Regions from separate parts of the Flavobacterium sp. NPDC079362 genome, predicted to be linked through region 1. Evidence: riboswitches for the same ligand, from Rfam matches in the RefSeq annotation. Region 1 holds a riboswitch; each other region holds the start of a gene.
What was found. A riboswitch is a leader RNA that binds a small molecule or an ion and turns the genes downstream of it on or off. The one in region 1 is predicted to bind cobalamin.

Region 1 (4,220 bases):
CACTGCAAGAGTTGCGGTTGTGCCGCATTGTCCTGTATTTGGAGTAAAAGTATAGTTGCCACTTGTTGCAGTGTCAATAATGTTTGGACTCCATGTTCCTGTGATTCCGTTTGGAGAAGTCAGAGCCAAAGTTGGTGCAGTATCACTACTACACAAAGTCAAAGTTGTTGCAAAGTTTGGTGTTGTGTTGGACGTTACTAATAAATTAATAGTATCAGTAATATCTAGCCCACAACTATTAGTAGCTTTTAGCGTCAATACTATAGTTGTTCCACCCGCTGCAGTCGGAACTGTATAATCGGTTGTAGTTGTAGTTGATGGAGAAAAAGAACCCGACGACGCAGACCAGGCAACTGAAGTTTGCCCTACTGCAGTACCATTCAAAGTAATTGTTGCTCCTGCACAAGCCGTTAAGGTAGGAGGTCCGGCATCAACTGTAAAAGGTGGTACAGGTGCTTTACAACCGTTATTGGTGTAAGTGGCAAGTCCGGCTGGGGTAAAATTTACTGTAGCACCGTCAGCGGGAGTATTTGCCCCACTTGTATTAGTCAACATTGATTTGTCATAGGTAACAGTATCCAAACAACCACTAAAATTCATCACAAGCGTTCTCCCATTAGGAGGTGCGATAGATTGGTTGGCAAAGTGCCCAACAGTAGTTGTAGCATCTTGAAAAACCATATATATATTTTCGGATAAAGGACCAAATGAATTATCACTAGTAACCATCAGATAACTAGTAACTAATATAGCGGTTGCATTAGCAGGTAATATTCCTCCGGGAGGTTCTAGTATTTGTCCGCATCCGCCTGCAGCACTTATATCAGTATTTAATTGAGCGACAACAGCTGCCGTTGTCAAATCCTGAACAATGCCCTGCCAAGCATTATTGGGCCATGTTACTGTTAAGGTATTTATGTTTAATGGAGCACTACCAACTTTAAAGCGTACCATTTCGTTACGCCCTTCTTGGACCCCACAAGCATCAACCAAGATACTCTGGATTTCAAAACATTGAGAAAAAACGTTTGAACTACAGAAAAAAAACAATACAAATAAATAGAAATAAGGGGAGTGTAGAGATCTTAAATTCATATCAAAATTGGATTTAGTTGATAGTAATTTTAAAACAATAGTTAAATTTAATTTTTTTTAATTAATTATTAACAAGAATAAGTGTTAATTTATTGATTGTTAGTGGTTTTTGTGATTTTATGACATGAATTTAAGGTGTTGATCAATTATCTATATAATTTGTTAACGTCCGAAGTTTAGTACTGGTCAATTAACTTTTTAATGTGATATTGTATTTAATTCTTCATTTATTGCGATAAACATAAATTGCATTTGATAATACCTCTTCTTTATAAAGATAATTCTATCTTTGCACCAGATTTTGGTCTATTTTTTTAGTTTTTAAGAAAATAGTTAAAAGGGAATCAGGTGCAAATCCTGAACAGACCCGCTACTGTAAGTTCTACACAAGTCTTTAAACGTTACTAATGCCATTGTTCGCTGAGCCGGATGAGAAGGTTGTTTAAAGATGGAACAAGTCAGGAGACCTGCCACAAATCACATAGTTTAAGACTTTCGTGGAATAAAGTCAAACAACAAGAACTGACCTGTTATTTATAATGGGATTCTCTCTTATTGCTTTTGATTATTATTCTGGAGTTTATTTAATTAAATCAGTGATGTATAATACAAAAAAAATACTCTTTTTCATTTTTATATTGTTTGCTCCGTTTTTGCTTCATTCACAAGTATCAAATGATAGTTTGCGGGTTTTAAAAGAAGTAATATTAAAAGGAAAACCTTATCAGGAAGTAATTCCGGTACAGTCCCTTTCAGGAAAATTGCTCGAAAATTTGGCAAGTCACAACGTTGCAGATGCTCTTCGGTATTTTGCGGGAACTCAAATTAAGGATTATGGTGGTCTTGGCGGACTCAAAACAGTAGATGTCCGTAATATGGGAACACATCATGTAGGTGTTTTTTATGATGGGATACAATTAGGAAATGCTCAGAATGGCGTAACAGATTTGGGAAAATACTCCTTAGATGATATGGAATCACTGACGATGTATAACGGACAGAAAAGTGAAATTTTCCAATCTGCCAAAGATTTTGCCGCTGCTTCTACTATTTATTTAAGGACAAAACGTCCTGTTTTTGTTGGTACAAAAAAAACAAATTTATTAGTAAGATATAAAACAATGTCTATCAATTATATTGATCCTTCATTTAGGTGGGAGCAAAAATTGAGCGACAAAGTAAGTATGAGTGTAAGCTCTGAATACATTAAATCTAATGGTGAATACAAATACAGGTACAAAAGAAACAATCTAGACGGATCTGTTGCATATGATACGACTGCCACCAGACATAACAGCGATATAGAAGCACTACGATTTGAATCCGGGCTTTACGGAAAAATAAATAATGGTTCCTGGGATGCTAAAGTATATTATTACGATTCAGATCGAGGAGCACCGGGAGCGATTGTCGAGAATAAGTTTTCTGACGGCTTTAGACAGTACGATAAGAATTTTTTCGCACAAGGTACCCTAGTGAAAGATTTTACAGATAAATATAAATTTCAGGCAAAGGCAAAATATGCTTACGATTACACGCATTATGTGGCCAGAGACACTACCAATATATTAGGTGAAACGGTTACCGAAGGCGCACAATCAGACGACAGCTATTATCAACAGGAATATTATTTCTCAGCAGTAAATATGTACAGCATATTACCAACCTGGGATGTTTCGCTGTCTACAGATTTTCAGTACAACAAGTTAAACGCAACAAGAAGAGGGATACAAACCCAATTTTCATTTCCACAGCGATATACAGCGTTATTTTCTCTCGCAAGTTCTTACAGATTTGGAGGATTTAAAGTTTTGGGAAATGTTGTAGGCACTTATGTTCAGGAAGAAGTGCGATACAATGCAAAAGCTCCCGACAAACAAGAGTTTACGCCTGCATTATTTATAGGTTACACACCGTTTAAGCAATATGATTTTACTGTAAGAGCATTTGCAAAACGTATTTTCAGAATGCCCACTTTCAATGATTTGTATTATACAATGGTTGGTTCCAGTACTTTAAAACCGGAATACATGAATCAGTATGATGTTGGTTTTACTTATAATTTGCCAATAGAAAAAGGTTTTTTCGATAAATTATCTTTTCAGGTTGATGGTTATTATACCAATACCAAAGACAAAATAGTAGCAGCCCCAACCGGAAACTTATTCCGATGGATGATGACCAATATAGGGCAGGTAAAAGGACAAGGAATAGAATCTGTAGTGAATATGGGAATACATTTTGGTCAGGTAAATCTAGCCACAAATCTTACTTATACGTATTCACAAAGTAGGGATTATACAAAATTCGCAGGTTTAGAATTATCATCTTATGGAGATCAGATTCCATATACACCCTGGCACAGCGGATCCGGAATATTAAACGCTGATTATAAAACCTGGAATTTCAATTATAGTTTTATATATGTAGGAAAGCGATACAATGGTAATGTCAACAATATAAAAGTAAATGAAGTTCAGCCTTGGTACACCCACGATTTAGCGGTACAAAAATCTTTTGCATTTCAACAGTATAAAATGAAAGGATCAGTAGAACTTAATAATGTCCTCAATCAGCAATACGAGGTAATTTATAATTATCCAATGCCGGGCCGTACATTAAAATTTACAATCAGTATTGAGCTATGAAAAAGATAACAACAAAATTAGTCCTTAGTTTATTTATAGCCGTTGCTTTTGTTTCCTGCAGAGAAGAAGAAACAGTTTTTCCATCCTCAGATAAAAGCGTTGCTGCACCCAGAAGCGGTGGTAAAGTCGAAGGTTTTTATCTTCTTAACGAGGGTAATATGGGAATGAATCGTGCCAGTATTGATGTATTCAATTACAGAACCGGAAATTATACCACAGATATTTATTCAGAACGCAATCCTACAGTTGTCAAAGAACTGGGAGATGTGGGTAATGATATAAAAATATACGGCAATAAAGTGTATGCAGTAATCAATTGCTCAAACAAAGTTGAGGTTATAGACAAATGGACAGCAAAACGAATCAAGAAAATAGACATTCCCAATTGTAGATATGTAGCCTTTTATAAAGACAAAGCTTATATCAGTTCTTACGCAGGTCCTGTAGCCATTGATCCCAATGCTGAGATAGGTTTTG
Region 2 (4,220 bases), on a different contig from region 1:
TAACAAACAAAACCTGGATAAAAACCAAGAGAATTAAAGTCCATTCATCGCTTGAATTTATATTGATCGATATATGAGTTTGAGCCTCTTTTTTATCTGCAAAATCTGTTTTCTTTTCGATATACGAAGTTCCGTCAGTATAGGTTTTTGAGATTGACGTTATTTTGTCATTATTTTTGTTTGTGTCAATAGATTGATTTCTTTTATCTGTGATTTCAGTTTTATAACTCACATCTGTGGTCGTATACATCATTTTATAAATAGGTCTGTAAAACAAAATGGCGAGTAACATTCCGCTCATCATGATGTATTTTCGTCCTACTTTATCACTCAGCCATCCAAAAAAGATAAAAAACGGAGTTCCCATTAATAATGCAATTCCAAGTAAAGTGTCAACCTGTGATGAGTCTACATTCATTACAGTTTTCATAAAACTCATGGCGTAAAATTGTCCGGTATACCATACAACACCTTGTCCCATTGTAGCGCCAAATAATGCCAGCAAAACAAATTTTAGATTATATCTGTTTCCAAAACTTTCCTTTAATGGATTTTTACTCGTAGTACCTTCTTTTTTAGCTTTGGCAAATACAGGAGATTCATCCATGTTTTTACGGATTAAATAAGAAACTCCTACCATTACAATAGAAACCCAAAACGGAACGCGCCATCCCCAGGAATCAAAGTCTTCAGGAGAAAGTGCATTTTTTGTCGCTAAGATCACCATTAAAGAAATGAATAAACCAACCGTTGCCGTGGTTTGAATCCAGGAAGTCCAGTATCCTTTCTGTCCCACAGGAGCATGTTCAGCAACATAAGTGGCAGCACCGCCATATTCTCCGCCAAGAGCAAGTCCTTGTAGTAAACGTAAAATCAAAACTAATAACGGAGCCATAAAACCAATCGTTTCATAACTCGGGATACAGCCTATTAAAAAAGTAGAACCGCCCATTAGCAGTAAAGTAGCCATAAAAGTGTATTTACGACCAATGATATCTCCAAGTCTTCCAAAGAATAATGCACCAAAAGGACGCACCACAAATCCTGCTGCAAAAGTGGCTAAAGTGGATAAAAATGCTGCGGTGGGATTGTCGCTTGGAAAGAATTTAGTTGAAATTACAACGGCTAAACTTCCAAAAATATAGAAATCATACCATTCGATCATTGTACCCATTGACGAGGCCGAAATTACTTTCCAAATGCCTTTTGTAGAAGTTTTGCTCATAAGTTGACTTTGTGTACTTGATAATAAATAAAACTATAAAATATTTTTTTACGAATATAAAAGATATTTTTTTATTTATTTGATACTTTTTTAACAAAAGTTATTTAATTGTTAACTCAACATTTATTCGGTAAATCACAGCCTGATAATTCCGTATAAATTATATGTTGAAGAAATGCTGAAACCCTTTAAAGTAAAGAATCTATTGTTTTTTTAAGAAAGAAAACACTAGTTTTGCACCTCAAATTTTGAATCAGGAAATGGTTGTCATATTGAAGAAATATAGACATTAAAAGGGAATTTGGTGTAAATCCAAAACTGTCCCGCAGCTGTAAGCTCATTAACCGAAACCCTTTAATACGTCACTTTTCATTTCGAAAGGGAAGGCTGGGGGTAGGGAGCAAGTCAGAAGACCTGCCATTTTTATAGTAATAAATAGCTTTCGGGGATTGAAGCTTGAATTAAGAACAATACTTTTTCACTTTACGTGATCATGGTATGGTTTGGTTATTCTATTCTCGTAAGCCAAAAATGGAATTTATGAGATTTTTTTTCTGCAAATATAACATCGCAAAAGCAATTTCCTTCTGGAGGTTTTTCATTCCGATATTTTCTTTTTCTTCACAAAAAAAATCATTACAACCTTTCGCTGTATAATATGCTGTGCTTTTACAAAAGTTTGTTTATAGAACTTTTGTTAGAGTAAGCTGTATTTCGATTTAAAGATTTAAGTACTAAAATTTTAAATATTTAATAATGAAAAACCAATTTTTTTCCAGGCAATTAATTGCAATTGCTTCTTTGATGATGCTTACAGTTTCGTGTAATAATGATGATGATTTTACAGCGCCTCCTGTAATAAAAGGCGAGCAGCAATTGAAAGATACTTTGACCATTGGAAAAACACTACAGTTAAACTCGAAATTAGCAGATAGAAAAAATGTGTCCTTTGAATGGGCAGTAAATGGAAGTGTTGTAGGGTCTGATTCTACTTATGTTTTTAAACCGGAAACCAGAGGTGATTTTAAAATTACAATGACAGCCAAAAATGAAGGTGGAAAAGTAGCTCTTACCTATGATATCCATGCATACGGAGCATATGAGAATGGTTTTTATGTAATCAACGAAGGATGGTTTGGTCACGGAACAGGAACGGTAGGGTTTTATAGATACGATACAAAAGCCATAGAAGATAGTGTTTTTGTAAAAGTAAATCCGGACAAAGATTTAAAACCGGCATCCTCTACATTAGAATTTGGAACTATCATTAATAAAAAACTATTTTTAGTTTCTAAAGTTGGCGGACCGGTAGTAGTAGCAGATGCTTATTCTCTAAAAGAAGAGAAAAGAATCCCTGCAAAAGGCGGAAACGACTGGCGTGCGGTAGTAGGTATTGATGAAAATCAAGCTTTGTTAACAGCCAGTAAAGGGATATTTAAGCTTAATCTTAATACGATGGAGGTTAGTGGGCAAATCGAAGGCGTTACAGGTCAGGTAGGAGATGTTGTTAAGGCAAACGGTTATATTTTTGCATTGTCAGCTACAAAAGGTGTTATTGTTATTAATGCTTCAACATTGACAGTCGAAAAAACGATTCCGGGAATAGTTTTAGGATTTGCTGTTACCGATGATAAAAAAGTTTGGGCTGCAGGAGGTAAAAATCTTATCAGTATAGACTCAAATACGCTTGAAGTAAAAGAAATTGCATTAGGTTTTCAGGCTTACGGAAGTTGGGGAGCATGGCATCCGGGATCTATAACGGCTGCTAAAAATGATATTTTTATTGCTAAAAATGGTAGTTTTAGCGGTGGTAAACAAGTGTATAAGTACAGTGGTACTCCAGAGTCTCTTAGTGCGCCTTTTATTACATTAACAAATTCAAATATCTTATATGGGGCAGGAATTGGATATGATCGAAAGAAAAACACTTTGGTGGTAAATACAGTAAATGAAGGTTTTGGTGTGAATTTCGCAATCAATAATCTTTATCTGTTCAATGCTGACTCAGGAGCTAAAACAGAATCCGTAAATTATTCAGGATATTATTTCCCTGCAGTTTCGGTGTTTCATCAATAGTTTTTTTTGGAACCGGATTTTAGAAAAAAAAATTAACTGCAAAGATAGCAAAGTAAAAAACGCAAAGTTCGCAAAGCTTTATCATAAAGCTTTGCGAACTTTGCGTTTTTAAACGTAGTCCTAAATAAAAAATCTTTGCGCTCTTTGCGGTAAAAAAACGGTCAATTTTCGGATTCTTGGCGGTTGAAAAACTATTAAAAACAAAAAACCCGAATATTTCTATTCGGGTTTTAACGGTGGTGCCTCCAGGGATCGAACCAGGGACACATGGATTTTCAGTCCATTGCTCTACCATCTGAGCTAAGGCACCGTGCTGATTGCGGGTGCAAAGATAGAATCATTTTTCATTTATCCAAAACATTTTTTTAAAAAAATCAATTCGTATCTTCGCACTGATAAAAAAGTAAAGATGATTTTAACGGTTGATGTTGGAAATACTCGAATTAAAGCAGCTGTCTTTGAGGGAAATACTGTTCTTGAAAATTTTGTTTTTGAGAAAAATGAGCTTGAAAAAAAAATTGAAAAAATTTTAGAAAAATTTCCAAACTGCTCTGATTTGGTTGTTGCATCAGTTGGAAACATCGATAAGCAATCTTTTTTGACGTTCGAAAACGAATTAAAAATTCATTTTTTAACGAATGAAGATGTTTATCCTTTTGTAAATAAATATGCGACCCCAAAAACGTTAGGGATCGACAGAATGGTTTTGGCTTCGGGAGCAACACTGCAGTTTCCTAAACAAAACAGATTAGTCATCGATGTAGGAACCTGCATTACCTACGATTTTATCGACGAAAATGATAATTATTTGGGAGGAGCCATATCTCCGGGATTACGATTACGTTACGAAGCATTGCATAATTACACCGCTAAACTGCCTTTGCTGGCTTTTGAGGCGCCTGAGTTGTATATAGGAAAC
Region 3 (4,220 bases), on a different contig from region 1:
AGTATGATTTCTCCTTCGTCGAAATGACAAGACTAAATTAAATTTATATTAAAAATGAAAAAAGAACTACATATCTTCTTCACTTCCTTAATGTTCTACACCCGAATTCCTTGTCCTAAAAACATTGATCATCATCCTGATTATTTGAATAAAGCCACACGTTATTTTCCTTTGATTGGTTGGATTGTGGGAACCATTTCCTTTCTGGCTTTTTATCTTTCTTCTTTTTTTCTCTCAACAGAAACTGCAGTGATTATTGCTCTTATTATATCTGTACTAACAACCGGCGCCTTTCATGAAGATGGATTTGCTGATGTTTGCGATGGTTTTGGCGGAGGATGGACGAAAGAAAAAATCCTGATCATTATGAAAGATAGTGCGATTGGCGCTTATGGAGCAATTGGTTTGGTTTTGCTTTTTTTATTAAAATTCAAATTGCTTTCAGAATCTGTTTCGCTTTTTAAGGCAGATAATGCTATCGCTCTTTTCCAGATTTTTCTTTTATTTATTTCCGCGCATGCTTTAAGTCGTCTTGCTGCTATATCGATTATTTTTACTCACGAATATTCTCGCGAAGACGCTTCGAGCAAAAGCAAACCTATTGCTAAAGAAAATACCTGGAAAGAAATTTTAGGTTCATTTTTCTTTGGGTTAATTCCGTTATTGGTTTTATCTTATTTTCAATATCAATTTCTTTTAGCTGTAATTCCGGTATTTGTAATGCGCTATTTTTTAGCTCGTTATTTTCAAAAATGGATCGACGGCTATACCGGAGATTGCCTGGGAGCAACACAACAAGTTTGTGAAGTTATTTATTATTTAAGCATTCTTTTGATATGGAAATTTATCTAGTCCGTCATACCGAAACGATTTGCGAGAAAGGAGTTTGCTACGGACAATCGGATGTGGGTTTAGCAGAACCTTTTGAAAACATTTTCGAAAACATTGTTTTGCAATTACCCTCAGAAGCTGTTATTTTTTCGAGTCCCTTAAAACGTTGTATGATTTTGGCCGAATACATTCAGAAAAACATACAGGCAAATTCATTCGAAAAAGATGCACGACTGCTAGAAATGAATTTTGGTGATTGGGAAATGAAAAACTGGAACGATATTCCACCGGAACAACTCAATCCCTGGATGGAAGATTTTGTAAATATTAATGCTTTAAACGGGGAATCATTTATAGAATTACATAAAAGAGCTGGTGATTTTTTATCGCAGCTTTCAAAAGAAATAACAACGCCTGTCGTTATTGTTGCGCATGCCGGTGTAATTCGAAGTATATTATGTCATCATAGTTCGCTGCCATTAAAAGACGCCTTTAACAATAAGGTAGATTTTGGGCAAGTCATCAAAATTGAACTATAAACGTCTTTTTGTTCAGAATTTGTTTTTAAAACTCAAACAAATTTGAAAAATCGACAATTTTAACTTTATCTTTGCACGAAATTAAGGTTGTGTTCATTTTAAACACATTAAAAGGGAATCAAGTAAATAATTAAAAAAATCTTGAGCTGTACCCGCAACTGTAAGCTTTGTTCTTAAACGAATGCTTGTTGTTAACTACAAAACCACTGCTCGCCCCGGCGAATGGGAAGGTAAACAACAAGACGCAAGCCAGGAGACCTGCCTTTGTAACAAATATCGAGCTCTCGGGAAAAAGAGTATTGAAATTATGACTTTAAAAAAACTTTTTGCTTTTTGTTTACTGTTGTTGTGCCAGATTATTTCGGCGCAAAGTGATTCTATTAATAAATTAAAAGAAGTCATCGTTTCTGATACCAATCTTAAGAAATACTCGAACTCACAATCAGTTCAGGTATTGAATGATTCTGTCATTAATAAAAATCAATCTTCCTTAACTTCCCTTTTAAATTACAATACTGTTATTTATTTTAAAGAAAATGGTCTTGGCATGACATCCGGCCCTTCTTTTAGAGGAACTACCGCATCACAAACTGCCGTTATCTGGAATGGTATCAATATCAATTCGCAATTTCTGGGTCAGACAGATTTCAACACCATCGGAACAAGAGATTTCAATTCTATAGCTGTAAAAGGCGGGGGCGGAAGTGTTCTGTACGGCAGCAGTGCCATAGGCGGAAGTATACACCTTAACAATGATTTACAATTTAAAAAAGAGTTTTCAAACCATCTCTTTTTTAGTGCCGGCAGTTACGATACTTACAGTGCCAATTATCGCACTATGGTTTCATCAAATAAGTATAGTCTGCAAGTAAGTTTTTCCAGAAACAGTTCAGAAAATGATTTTAAATATCCTGGAAATACGGATCAGAAAAACATCAATGGAGAATACTACAATACGAGTATGAACACCACTTTTGGTTATAAAATCAATTCTAAGAATACTATAAAATTATACAGCCAGTTTTATGATTCTGAGCGTCATTTTTCTTTAACTACTCCTACAGCATCCAAAACAAAATACGGCGATTTTAATACCCGAAACCTTTTAGAATGGGAAAATAAATTTGATCGGTTTACTTCGAAAGTAAAATTAGCTCATATTGGTGAATCTTATAAATATTTCTCTGACATAGATTCTGATTTGTTTACTTATGGAAAAGTCGAAACCTCAATTATAAAATATGATTTGGCTTTTGATGTAAATGACAAAATAAAACTTAATTCGATCATTGACTATAATCGTAATAAAGGATACGGATCAAGCATCAATAATGTAAAAAGAGAAATAGGTTCTGCAAGTTTATTATTAAGTCATTTAGTAACTGATAAATGGGATTATAACGCTAGTATTCGTCAGGAAGTAACCGACAATTATGGCAATCCTTTTCTTTTTTCTTTAGGAACAAGGTATTTGTTTACCGATTTTTATCGCATAAAATTCAATGCTTCTAAAAATTTCAGAATGCCTACTTACAATGATTTGTTTTGGGAAGGAAGCGGTAATCCTAACTTAAAACCTGAGACATCTTATCAGGCGGAAATTGGCAGTGAATTTTTCACGAAAAACTTTTCATTATCTGTAACTACTTACTACAATTCGATCACAGACTTATTGCGCTGGGTACCATCACAAGGAGGCGGAGACAATTGGTCGCCTGAAAACACAAAAAAAGTGAGAGCTTATGGAGCCGAAGTACTTCTGGAATGGAGAACTAAAATAGACAACCATAATTTTACGCTTAATGGTACTTATGCCTATACTGTTTCAGAAAGCAAACAGTTAATAAGCGGTGAATTGGTCTATAAGCAACTTGTATATGTTCCTTATCATAAACTAACAGGATCGGTTTCGTACAATTGGAAAAAAGTATCCTCTTATTTTCAGTATTTATATAATGGCGATGTTTACAGCACTCCTTTTAATAATCCTGCAACCAGAGTAAAAGATTATAACGTTGGAAATTTTGGAGCTGATTATGATTTTGGAAAAAAGAACAGTTACAAAATTGGCTTTCAAATATTTAATATCTGGAACGAAAACTATCAACCTGTCATAAGCAGACAGATGCCCGGAACAAACTATACTTTATACATTAACCTTAATTTTTAAATATCATGAAAAGATTTAATAAACTGTTTTTAACCATTGCGATAAGCTCGGTATTTCTTGTGTCGTGTAGCAATGATGACAATGATAATCAAGCGCCAAGAGGAGATTATGATGGTGGGCTATTCATTGTTAACGAAGGTAATTTTTTAACGCCAAATGGAAGTATCTCTTATTTATCAGATGATTTACAAATAGAAAACAACGTATTTACTTTAGTAAACCCAGGCAAAGTTACTGGTGACACTCCTTTATCTGTTAGTTTTAATGGTGATGTAGCTTATATTGTTGTAAACGGTTCTAATAAAATCGAAGTCGTTAACAGATATACTTTCAAAAGTATTACCACTATTACTACAAACATAAAAAACCCAAGATACATTGCTTTTGCAAATGGAAAAGGATATATAACAAACTGGGGAGATATCGCTATTAAAACAGATGATTATGTAGCGGTTCTTGATCTTACCTCAAATGCTGTTACTTCTACAATTCCTGTAGTTGAAGGTCCTGAAAAAATAGTTGAGAACAACGGTAAACTTTATGTAGCGCACAAAGGCGGAGGCGGACAAGGAAACTCACTGAGTATAATAAACGCTGCAAATAATACAGTTACATCAAATTTTGTAGTAGGTGATGTTCCTAGTTCATTAGTAAAAGAAAACGGAACTCTATATGTATTG

Region 2: it holds a riboswitch for cobalamin, as region 1 does, so the genes downstream of both, ACQKCJ_RS11620 (DUF5074 domain-containing protein) here and ACQKCJ_RS14085 (TonB-dependent receptor) in region 1, are expected to answer to the same signal.
Region 3: it holds a riboswitch for cobalamin, as region 1 does, so the genes downstream of both, ACQKCJ_RS11295 (TonB-dependent receptor plug domain-containing protein) here and ACQKCJ_RS14085 (TonB-dependent receptor) in region 1, are expected to answer to the same signal.

The regions. Positions count from the first base shown of each region.
Region 1 covers NZ_JBNNFM010000015.1:60,139-64,358, forward strand. The annotation lists gene ACQKCJ_RS14080 (gliding motility-associated C-terminal domain-containing protein) at 1-1,095, opposite strand, end outside; cobalamin riboswitch at 1,381-1,584, shown strand; gene ACQKCJ_RS14085 (TonB-dependent receptor) at 1,695-3,743, shown strand; gene ACQKCJ_RS14090 (YncE family protein) at 3,740-4,220, shown strand, end outside.
Region 2 covers NZ_JBNNFM010000011.1:16,439-20,658, reverse strand. The annotation lists gene ACQKCJ_RS11625 (MFS transporter) at 1-1,225, opposite strand, end outside; cobalamin riboswitch at 1,470-1,661, shown strand; gene ACQKCJ_RS11620 (DUF5074 domain-containing protein) at 1,982-3,301, shown strand; tRNA gene ACQKCJ_RS11615 (tRNA-Phe) at 3,539-3,611, opposite strand; gene ACQKCJ_RS11610 (type III pantothenate kinase) at 3,711-4,220, shown strand, end outside.
Region 3 covers NZ_JBNNFM010000010.1:106,523-110,742, reverse strand. The annotation lists gene ACQKCJ_RS11305 (adenosylcobinamide-GDP ribazoletransferase) at 55-852, shown strand; gene cobC (alpha-ribazole phosphatase) at 837-1,370, shown strand; cobalamin riboswitch at 1,438-1,650, shown strand; gene ACQKCJ_RS11295 (TonB-dependent receptor plug domain-containing protein) at 1,678-3,540, shown strand; gene ACQKCJ_RS11290 (YncE family protein) at 3,546-4,220, shown strand, end outside.